3 regions of the Streptomyces sp. NPDC005803 genome follow, and region 3 is predicted to be linked to each of the others. Evidence: riboswitches for the same ligand, from Rfam matches in the RefSeq annotation. Region 3 holds a riboswitch; each other region holds the start of a gene.
What was found. A riboswitch is a leader RNA that binds a small molecule or an ion and turns the genes downstream of it on or off. The one in region 3 is predicted to bind S-adenosylmethionine.
Positions count from the first base shown of each region.

Region 1 (3,269 bases), on a different contig from region 3:
GGGCCGCGGTTGGACGCGACGAGTACCTGGGCAGCGGGCTGGGGGGCGTGCGCGGAGACCATGTTGCGGAATCTAGCCCGATCACGAACCGCCCAAACGTGCGAAGTCAGGCCACGTCACGCGGCGCGGCGGGAAACGTACTCCTCGATCTCCCGCATCGGCGGCCGCTCCTCGGTGTCCACCGGGTACGTGTGCGGGACGAAACCGTGCTCGCCGCGCTCGAACTGGGTCAGCGACGGGCGGACCAGATGCCCCCGGGAGAGGCGGAGTTGGGCGGTCCGGTAGATGGCGGCCGCCATCCGGCCGAGCGCCTGGCCGTCCTGGTGGCGGTGTTTCCTGACGCCGACGTCGACCTGGGCGAGGGCGTCCAGGCCGACCGTGTGCAGGGCGTCGACCAGCAGCCCCAGTTCCACTCCGTAACCGACCGGGAACGGCAGCCGCTCCAGCAGCGAGCGGCGCACGGCGTACTCGCCTCCCAGGGGCTGGACGAAACCGGCCAGCTGGGGCCAGTGCAGATTGAGCAGCGGGCGTGCCACCATTTCGGTGACCCGGCCGCCCTGACCCGTGGTGTCGCCGAACGGGCGGTCGTACATCGCCTTGACGAACTGCACCGAGGGGTCGGTCAGCAGCGGGCCGACGATGCCCGAGACGAAGTCGGCCGAGAAGTCCTTCAGGTCCGCGTCGATGAAGCAGACGATGTCGCCGCCGGTCACCAGCAGTGACCGCCAGAGCACCTCGCCCTTGCCGGGGACGGCCGGGACGCGGGGCAGGATGTCGTCCCGGTGGACCACCCGGGCGCCCGCCCGGCGGGCGACCTGCGCGGTGGCGTCCGTGGAACCGGAATCGATCACCACCAGCTCGTCGACCAGCTGGACCTTCTCCATGAGCTCGCGCCGGATCGTCGTGACGATGTCCCCGACCGTCTCCGCCTCGTTCAGCGCGGGCAGGACGACACTCACGGCCGGTCCGTGCGCGTCCTTCCTGGCCTCCAGCAGCCGCTCCAGCGGACGGTCGGCGGCTGACCAGGAACGCCTGGTCAGCCAGCGTTCGACCTCTTCCAGCACGGTCGATACTCCCTGTATGTGATCCATCTCGCGGTTCGGACGACTATCTCAACCGTCCGATGCTTCGGTTACAGTCTTGAACAACGCAGATGGCCGTCGCATGCCGGGGTCCGTCCGCCGATAAACGCCTGGATCCATGGTCCAGTGCCACAGCGCTCATCCAGAGGGACTGAGGGAACGGCCCGTTGAAGTCCCGGCAACCCTCCCGCCGACCGCGAGGTCCGGTGGGGAAGGTGCCAATTCCGTCTCGTGACGAAATGCGTCGCGAGGAAGATGAGGAGAAAGGGCCTCGCCATCATGGCTGTTGAGACTGTTGCCGCACCCACCGAATCTGCTGTGGACCTCGGACCCGCCGCGGCGCTTTCCTGCCGCGAATGCGGGGAGCGATTCGCACTCGGCCCCATTTTCGCCTGCGCGTCCTGTTTCGGGCCGCTCGAAGTGGCGTACGACCTTCCGAGCGGCTCCCCGGACGAGCTGAAGAAGCGCATCGAGGCCGGACCCGACAACATCTGGCGTTACGCGCCGCTGCTGCCGGTCCCCTCCGACGTCGCGGACAAGCCCAACATCAACCCCGGCTTCACCAAGCTGGTCAAGGCCGACAACCTCGCCCGTGAGCTGGGCGTCACCGGCGGTCTGTACGTCAAGGACGACTCCGGCAACCCGACGCACTCCTTCAAGGACCGCGTCGTCGCGATCGCCGTCGAGGCCGCCCGCGCCTTCGGATTCACCACCCTGTCCTGCTCCTCCACCGGCAACCTGGCCGGCGCCGTGGGCGCCGCCGCCGCCCGTGCCGGTCTGCGCAGTTGCGTGTTCATCCCGCACGACCTGGAGCAGGGCAAGGTCGTCATGGCCGCGGTGTACGGCGGTGAACTGATCGGCATCGAGGGCAACTACGACGACGTCAACCGCTTCTGCTCCGAACTCATCGGCGACCCGCTCGGCGAGGGCTGGGGCTTCGTCAACGTCAACCTGCGCCCGTACTACGGCGAGGGCTCCAAGACCCTCGCCTACGAGATCTGCGAGCAGCTCGGCTGGCGGCTGCCCGACCAGATCGTCATCCCGATCGCGTCCGGCTCGCAGCTCACGAAGATCGACAAGGGCCTCCAGGAGCTGATCAAGCTCGGCCTGGTCGAGGACAAGCCGTACAAGATCTTCGGCGCCCAGGCCGAGGGCTGCTCCCCGGTCTCCGCCGCCTTCAAGGCCGGCCACGACGTCGTCCGGCCGCAGAAGCCGAACACGATCGCCAAGTCCCTCGCGATCGGCAACCCGGCCGACGGCCCGTACGTCCTGGACATCGCCCGCCGCACCGGTGGCGCCGTCGAGGACGTCGACGACGAGCAGATCGTCGACGCGATCAAGCTGCTGGCCCGCACCGAGGGCATCTTCGCCGAGACGGCGGGCGGCGTGACGGTCGGCGTGACGAAGAAGCTGATCGACGCCGGCGTGCTCGACCCGGCGCTCACCACCGTCGTCCTGAACACCGGTGACGGCCTCAAGACGCTGGACGCGGTGGCCGCCACCTCGCAGGCGACCGCCACGATCCGCCCGAGCCTGGACGCCTTCCGCGCCGCAGGCCTCGCCACCGGCTGAGAAGCCTTCGACCACCCGAGACTTCAGGAAGGGCACCCACCATGAGCGTCAAGGTCCGTATCCCCACCATCCTCCGCACCTACACGGGCGGCCAGGCCGAGGTCCCGGCCGAGGGCGCGACCCTCTCCCAGGTCATCGAGTCCCTGGAGAAGGACCACCCGGGGATCGCCGCCCGCGTCCTGGACGACCAGGGCAAGCTGCGCCGCTTCGTCAACGTGTACGTCAACGACGACGACGTGCGCTTCGAGGGCGGCCTGGACGCGGTCACCCCGGACGGCGCCGGCATCTCGATCATCCCGGCCGTCGCCGGCGGCTGCTGAGCCCCGGGCCACGCCGGCCCGACTTCACCGCGTCACCGGAATTGCCCCCTCTGCGAGAGAAGCGGAGGGGGCAATTCTGCATGGTTGAGCGCGGTAGAGTGTGGGAAGCCCCCTCCGCTGCCCGTGCCGCCCGCATATGAGAATGCGCCCGGCCCCGACAAGATGCAGCCAAAGTACCCGAGCTCCTTGCGCCATAAGTCGCCTTTGCCTGGCCCGACTTGCCCTGGAATCTCATGACTTCCTCATATTCGGGCGATCGATGCTGCTCAGAATTCTCGTCCGATTGACCTGTTGC
Region 1 covers NZ_JBEXXO010000016.1:45,318-48,586, reverse strand. Annotated here, with positions in the region: gene ABZ454_RS22600 (trehalose-6-phosphate synthase) at 1-62, opposite strand, end outside; gene ABZ454_RS22595 (glucosyl-3-phosphoglycerate synthase) at 117-1,064, opposite strand; SAM riboswitch class I at 1,218-1,344, shown strand; gene thrC (threonine synthase) at 1,362-2,654, shown strand; gene ABZ454_RS22585 (MoaD/ThiS family protein) at 2,696-2,974, shown strand.
Region 1: linked by a shared signal. The riboswitch ahead of thrC (threonine synthase) and the one ahead of ABZ454_RS08730 (aminotransferase class V-fold PLP-dependent enzyme) in region 3 are both predicted to bind S-adenosylmethionine.

Region 2 (3,269 bases), on a different contig from region 3:
AACAAGGGTGCGTACGACCAGTGGGTGCCCGCCAAGACGGCGACGACGATGGCGCACCTCACACGCGAGGACATTCCGTTCCACTACGCCCTCGCCGACGCGTTCACCGTCTGCGACGCGTACCACTGCTCGTTCATCGGGAGCACGGACCCGAACCGCTACTACCTGTGGAGCGGGCACACGGGGAACGACGGGTCCGGCGGCGGTCCCGTGCTCGGCAACGACGAGGCGGGGTACGGATGGACCACCTACCCCGAGCGGCTGGAGCAGGCCGGGGTCTCGTGGAAGGTCTACCAGGACATCGGCGACGGGCTCGACGCCGCCGGGTCCTGGGGGTGGATCGGCGATGCCTACCGGGGTACGTACGGTGACAACTCGCTCCTGTACTTCAACAGTTATCGCAATGCCGCACCCGGCGACCCCCTCTACGACAAGGCGCGCACCGGCACCGACATCAAGAACGGTGGCGGCCTCCTTGACGACCTGAAGGCCGACGTCCGGGCCGGGACGCTGCCCAAGGTGTCCTGGGTCGTCTCCCCGGAGGCCTACAGCGAGCACCCCAACTGGCCCGCGAACTACGGAGCCTGGTACATCTCGCAGGTGCTCGACGCGCTGACCGCCGATCCCGAGGTCTGGGGCCGGACCGCCCTCTTCATCACCTACGACGAGAACGACGGCTTCTTCGACCACGTCGTGCCGCCCTTCGTCCCGTCGGGGCCCGCGCAGGGGCTGTCCACCGTCGACACCTCCGCCGACTTCTTCCCCGGTGACATCCGGTACGCGGCCGGGCCGTACGGCCTCGGCCAGCGGGTCCCCATGCTGGTCGTCTCCCCGTGGAGCACCGGCGGATTCGCGTGCTCCGAGGTCTTCGACCACACCTCCGTCATCCGGTTCATGGAGCAGCGCTTCGGTGTGCGCGAGCCCAACATCTCGCCCTGGCGGCGCGCCGTCTGCGGCGACCTCACCTCCGCCTTCGACTTCAGCCGTACGGACACCTCGGCGGTGCCGCTGCCGTCGACCGACGAGTACGAGCCGCCGGACAGCGACCGGCACCCCGACTACGTCCCCGCGCCGCCCGCCGCCGGCAGCGTGCCCCAGCAGGAGAAGGGGGCCCGGCCCACCCGGCCGCTGCGCTACGCGCCCTTCGTCGACGGCGCCGCCGATACGGCCACCGGCAAGTACCGCCTCACCTTCAGCGGCGGAGCCGCCGCCGGGGCGCAGTTCCTGGTGACCTCCGCGAACCGCACCGACGGGCCCTGGACCTACACCACCGAGGCCGGGAAGTCCCTCGCGGACACCTGGAACACCGCCTATTCGAAGGGAGTGACCGACCTCACCGTCCACGGGCCCAACGGCTTCCTGCGCACCTTCCGGGCGGGCGGGAAGGCGGCGGGCCCCGAGGTGACGGCCCGCCATGACGCTGCCTCCGGCGGGCTCCAGCTGACGTTCGTCAACGGTGGTCCCGCGACCGTGCGCCTGACCGTGCGCAGTGCCGCCGGCTACGGGGGAGGGGCGCAGACCTTCGCGGTCCGTGCGGGGGCGACCGTGAAGCACGTGCTCGACCTGCGCGGGAGCAAGCGCTGGTACGACGTCACGGTCGTCTCCGACGCGGACGCCACCTTCCTGCGCCGGTTCGCCGGACACGTGGAGAACGGCCAGGCCGGTTCGAGCGACCCGGGGCTCGTCACCGGGTGAGTGCGCGTCGGTCCGGCGGCGGGCCGGGGGCGAGCGGCGCCGCGGACGGGCGAGCGCACGCTCCTGACCGCCCGTCGGGCCGGCCGGTGCGGGTGAGTTAGAGTCGTGTATGGGTCATGAGTTCCAGTGCGCAGCCCCGGCTTGCTGGACGGCACCCCGCTCCGCTGCGGGTGCTCCGGGTGACGACCTGCCCCGTGCGCAGGGTGCGGGGAACAGCGGACCGCGGTGCGGGGCACTCGGGGTCCTCACCCCGGAAGGCGAACCCCACCATGCTGCGTCACCTCACCGACAACGGCTCCGTGCGGAGCGACGGCTGCTCCCGCTACGCCGCGGGCCACCGTGTGCACTGGATCCACGCCAAGAAGTGCCGCCAGGAACCGGGGCAGGCCGTCGAGATCCTGCTCACCTCCGATGACGTCCGGGACGACGGATGGGTCGGGCTGCGGCCCGCTTTCGACTACGCGAGCGACCTGCCCGCCGTCTGGACACACACCCCCGAGGCCCTGCGGGAGACGCTCGCGGGTCATCGTGGGCGGGTGTACTGGCTGTCGCGCTGGCACGCGCTGAAGCTGGTGCACGGCGACGGTGACGGCATCGGGGGCACCGCGGGGCGGGGTGCGGGACTGGTCAACGTCGCGTTGGAGGGCGGGGAGCTCTGCGAGGGCGGGGCCGCGTGAGTCGGGGCCTTTCCTCCCGGGCCTGATGCGTCCGTCCCGCCCGGTCGCCGCGCGGGCGTCGGCCGCACGGTTTCGGCAGGGGACCGGGCCGGCCGGTCCCCTGCCGCAGCCGTCCCGGAGCTCCCGGGGCGGTAGATCGTTATGGTCATTAATTGTGTTGAGATGTCTTCGCGTTGCCCGGACGGTGTGTGAGATTGATCGCCGTTGACCGTTCCGGCGTCACACAAAATCCTTATAGTGAAGCTGCGTTGATCGCATGATCGGGACGCGTGCAGCTGTCGCCACAGGAGTCAGGACTCATGACGCGCCCTTCTTCCGCAGAGCCCGCGCCGGCCTCTCCTCCTCCGCCTCCCGGGTGTCCGGCGCACGCCGGGGCCGTGCCGCTCGGCGGGGCCGCATTCCAGACCGAGCCCCAGGCCGTCTACCGCGCCATGCGGCGCGACCACGGGCCGGTCGTCCCCGTGGAGCTTCCGGGCGGGTTCCCCGCCTGGCTGGTGATCGGGTACCGCGAACTGCACCAAGTCACCAGCGACGGTGCGCTGTTCCCGCGCGACGTGGGGCTGTGGAACCAGTGGCCGCACATCCCCGACGACTGGCCGCTGCTGCCGATGGTGGGACGGCCCCTGCCGTCCATCTACTTCAGCGCGGGGGAGGAACACCTGCGGCATGCCCGCATGGTCGGGCCGGCCCTCGAAGGCGCCGATCCGCATCAGATCCGCAGGGACTGCGAGCAGTTGGCCGACCGCCTGATCGACGATGTGTGCAGCCGGGGGACGGCCGATCTCGTCGCCGACTTCTGCGAACCCCTTCCCGTGCTCGTCCTCGCGCGCCTGGTCGGGTTCCCCGACGACGAAGGCGCCGACATCGCCCGGGTGTTGAAGGATCTTGCTGACGGCG
Region 2 covers NZ_JBEXXO010000007.1:153,429-156,697, forward strand. Annotated here, with positions in the region: gene ABZ454_RS12655 (phosphocholine-specific phospholipase C) at 1-1,695, shown strand, start outside; SAM riboswitch class IV at 1,808-1,917, shown strand; gene ABZ454_RS12660 (hypothetical protein) at 1,965-2,372, shown strand; gene ABZ454_RS12665 (cytochrome P450) at 2,672-3,269, shown strand, end outside.
Region 2: linked by a shared signal. The riboswitch ahead of ABZ454_RS12660 (hypothetical protein) and the one ahead of ABZ454_RS08730 (aminotransferase class V-fold PLP-dependent enzyme) in region 3 are both predicted to bind S-adenosylmethionine.

Region 3 (3,269 bases):
CGGCTCAGCACGTCCGGCCGGGTACGGACCGCGGTCCGTACCCGGCCGAACCGGCTGAGGGGCTCAGATCTGGGTGGCCGCGCCCCGGTCCGGGACGCAACGGCCGCCCTCGGTGCGGTACTTCCACTGGGCACCCTCGCTGACGAGCTCCTTGACCGCCCCCAGGAAGCGCTCGATGTGCTCGTCCGGCGTGCCGGCGCCGAAGCTGACCCGGATCGCGTTGAGGGACTTCTGGCCCGGCTCCGCCTCGGGCGCGCCGCACTCGCCGACGTCCTGCGGGTCGCTGCCGAGCAGGGTGCGCACGAGCGGGTGGGCGCAGAAGAGTCCGTCACGGACCCCGATGCCGTACTCGGCCGAGAGCGCCGCGGCGAAGTGCGAGCTGTTCCAGCCCTCGACCACGAAGGAGATGACGCCCACCCGCGGGGCGTCGTCGCCGAACAGCGAGAGCACCTTGACCTCGGGGACCTCGGCGAGTCCGGCGCGGACCGCGGCGACGAGCCGCTGTTCCCGGGCGACGAGGCTGTCGAACCCGGCCTCGGTCAGCGCCTTGCAGGCGGAGGCGATGGAGTAGACGCCGATCACGTTCGGCGAGCCGGCCTCGTGACGGGCGGCGGTGGTGTGCCATTCGACGTCCACCCCGCCGTCGGCCCGCCGGGCCACCTGGCGGGAGGCGCCGCCGCCGGCCAGGTAGGGCTCGGCCTCGCGCAGCCAGTCGGAGCGGCCGGCGAGGACGCCCGAGCCGAACGGCGCGTACAGCTTGTGCCCGGAGAAGGCGACCCAGTCGACGTCCAGCGCGGCGATGTCGACGGGGTGGTGCGGGGCGAGCTGGGCGGCGTCCAGCACGATGCGGGCACCGTGGGCGTGGGCGGCGGCGGCGAGCTCCTTGACCGGCCACAGCTCGCCGGTGACGTTGGAGGCGCCGGTGACGCAGACCAGCGCGGGCCCGTAGGGCTCGCGGTCGGCGAGCGCCCGCTCCAGCGTCTGGACGGCCTGGGCCGGGGTGCGCGGGGCGTTCAGGTACGTCACGCGGGCGTCGCGCCAGGGCAGCAGCGAGGCGTGGTGCTCGGTCTCGAAGACGAACACCTGGCAGTCGGCGGGCAGGGCGGCGGCGAGCAGGTTGAGCGAGTCGGTGGTCGAACGGGTGAAGACCACCTGGTCCTCGGCACGGCAGCCGAGGAACTCCGCGACGGTCTCGCGGCTGGACTCGAAGAGGTCCGTGGAGAGCTGCGAGAGGTAGCCGGCACCCCGGTGGACGCTGCCGTAGTACGGCGCGTACGCGGCCACGTCGTCCCACACCCGCTGCAGCGCCGGGGCGCTGGCGGCGTAGTCCAGCGCGGCGTACGTGACCTCACCGCCGGTGACCAGCGGAACCGTTACATCCTTGCCCAGAACCGGCAGGGGGGAACAAATCGACTGGTCGGTGGCAGCAGTGAGGACAGACATGACGAACTCCCGTAACAGGCAGGCGAATTCCGCGTGCCTGCGGATACGCGGCAGCACGGAGGGAAGAAGAGGGTGTGCGGAGAAGGGCCGAAAAGCCCTATCGCATTCGCGTGCTCACAAGAGGCTCCCTGAGGACCAGGACCCCACGGGTGGACATCTCACGATGTCGAGGGGTCCGCGCTTGCCGCAGACCTCGCTGCCTGCGGCCTGGTCTTCACCCGGGGCACCCCGCCACGGACGGAGGGTTGCCGGACAGCGGGCCGGGGCCGTAGTCGCTGTCACTCATGACCTGCGCAGCATCTTGCCATACGTGCGCGAACGCGCAAGGCGCAGTCCATGATCTGGACTGCGCCCCGCCTCGTGTTCCGTGCGCTCCGGGACGGCCGGACGACCGGTCAGGGCCGTACGGCAGCCGCTCAGGCGTTGCTGGCCACGACCCATCTCTCCAGCGCCCGGCCTGCCGCGCCCGAGTCGATGGACTCGGCGGCCTTCGCGATGCCCGCGGTGAGCTGCTCGGCGAGCGTGCCCTCCCCCGGGTCCAGCGCGACGAGCGCCGCCGCCGAGTTGAGCAGGACGGCGTCCCGGACGGGGCCCGTCTCCCCGGCCAGCAGCCGGCGGGCCACATCGGCGTTGTACGAGGCGTCGGCCCCCCGCAGCGCGTCCACCGGCACCAGGTCGAGGCCCACGTCGCGCGGGTCGAAGGCCTCCTCGCGCACCGCCCCGTTCCTCGCGATCCAGACCCGGGAGGTCGCGGTGGTGGTCAGCTCGTCCAGACCGTCGTCGCCCCGGAAGACCAGCGCGGAGTTGCCGCGCTCGGCGAGGACGCCCGCGACGATGGGCGCCATCCGCAGATCGGCGACACCGATCGCCTGCGAACGCACCTTGGCCGGATTGGTGAGCGGACCGAGGATGTTGAACGTGGTCGGCGCGCCGAGCTCCGACCGGGCCTTCGCCGCGTACCTCAGGGCGGGGTGGAACTTCACGGCGAAGCAGAAGGTGATGCCCGCCTCCTCGGCGACCTCGACGACGCGCTGCGGGGACAGTTCCAGGTTGACACCGAGCTTGCCGAGGACGTCGGAGGAGCCGCTGGCCGACGACGAGGCGCGGTTGCCGTGCTTGACGACCTTGGCGCCGGTCCCCGCCACGACGATCGCCGACATGGTGGAGATGTTGACCGTCTTGGCCATGTCGCCGCCGGTGCCCACGATGTCGACCGTGCGGCCGGGGACGTGGATGGTCGTGGCGTGCTCGTACATCGCGCGGACCAGGCCGGAGACCTCCGTGACGGTCTCGCCCTTGGCGCGCAGCGCCACCGCGAACCCGGCGATCTGCACATCGGTCGCCTCGCCGCTCATGATGCGGTCCATCGCCCAGGCGGTGTCGTCCGCGGTCAGGTCCTGGCCGCGCAGCAGGGGGGTCAGCACGCCGGGCCAGGTACGAGCCGCCACGCTGTCGCCGCCGTCCGGGGTCACAACGTTCATGGTCCGCTCCTGGGTCCACAGCCGATAAAGGGATGGGGCCACCCTATCGAGCCTCCGTGGACAGCGAAGAGCCCCGTCCATCGAATGGACGGGGCTCCTGCTGTGGCGATCAGTTCAGGTGATCAGTGGTGGCCGTGGCCGCTGGTGATCTCCTTGTACTCCTCGGCGGTGGGCTTGGCGATCTGGTTGTTCTCGCCGTAGTACGCCTTGCTGAGCCTGGCCCGCAGCTTCTGCACCGGGGACACCTTGCGCTCGACGCCGTTCTCGTCGACCGTCGGGCCGATCTCGACCGGCTTGTACTGCTCGTGCGCGGTGAGCGTGTGCAGCTGCTCCGGCCCGAGCGGC
Region 3 covers NZ_JBEXXO010000004.1:338,552-341,820, forward strand. Annotated here, with positions in the region: gene ABZ454_RS08730 (aminotransferase class V-fold PLP-dependent enzyme) at 64-1,443, opposite strand; SAM riboswitch class IV at 1,616-1,733, opposite strand; gene trpD (anthranilate phosphoribosyltransferase) at 1,860-2,924, opposite strand; gene ABZ454_RS08740 (ubiquinol-cytochrome c reductase cytochrome b subunit) at 3,047-3,269, opposite strand, start outside.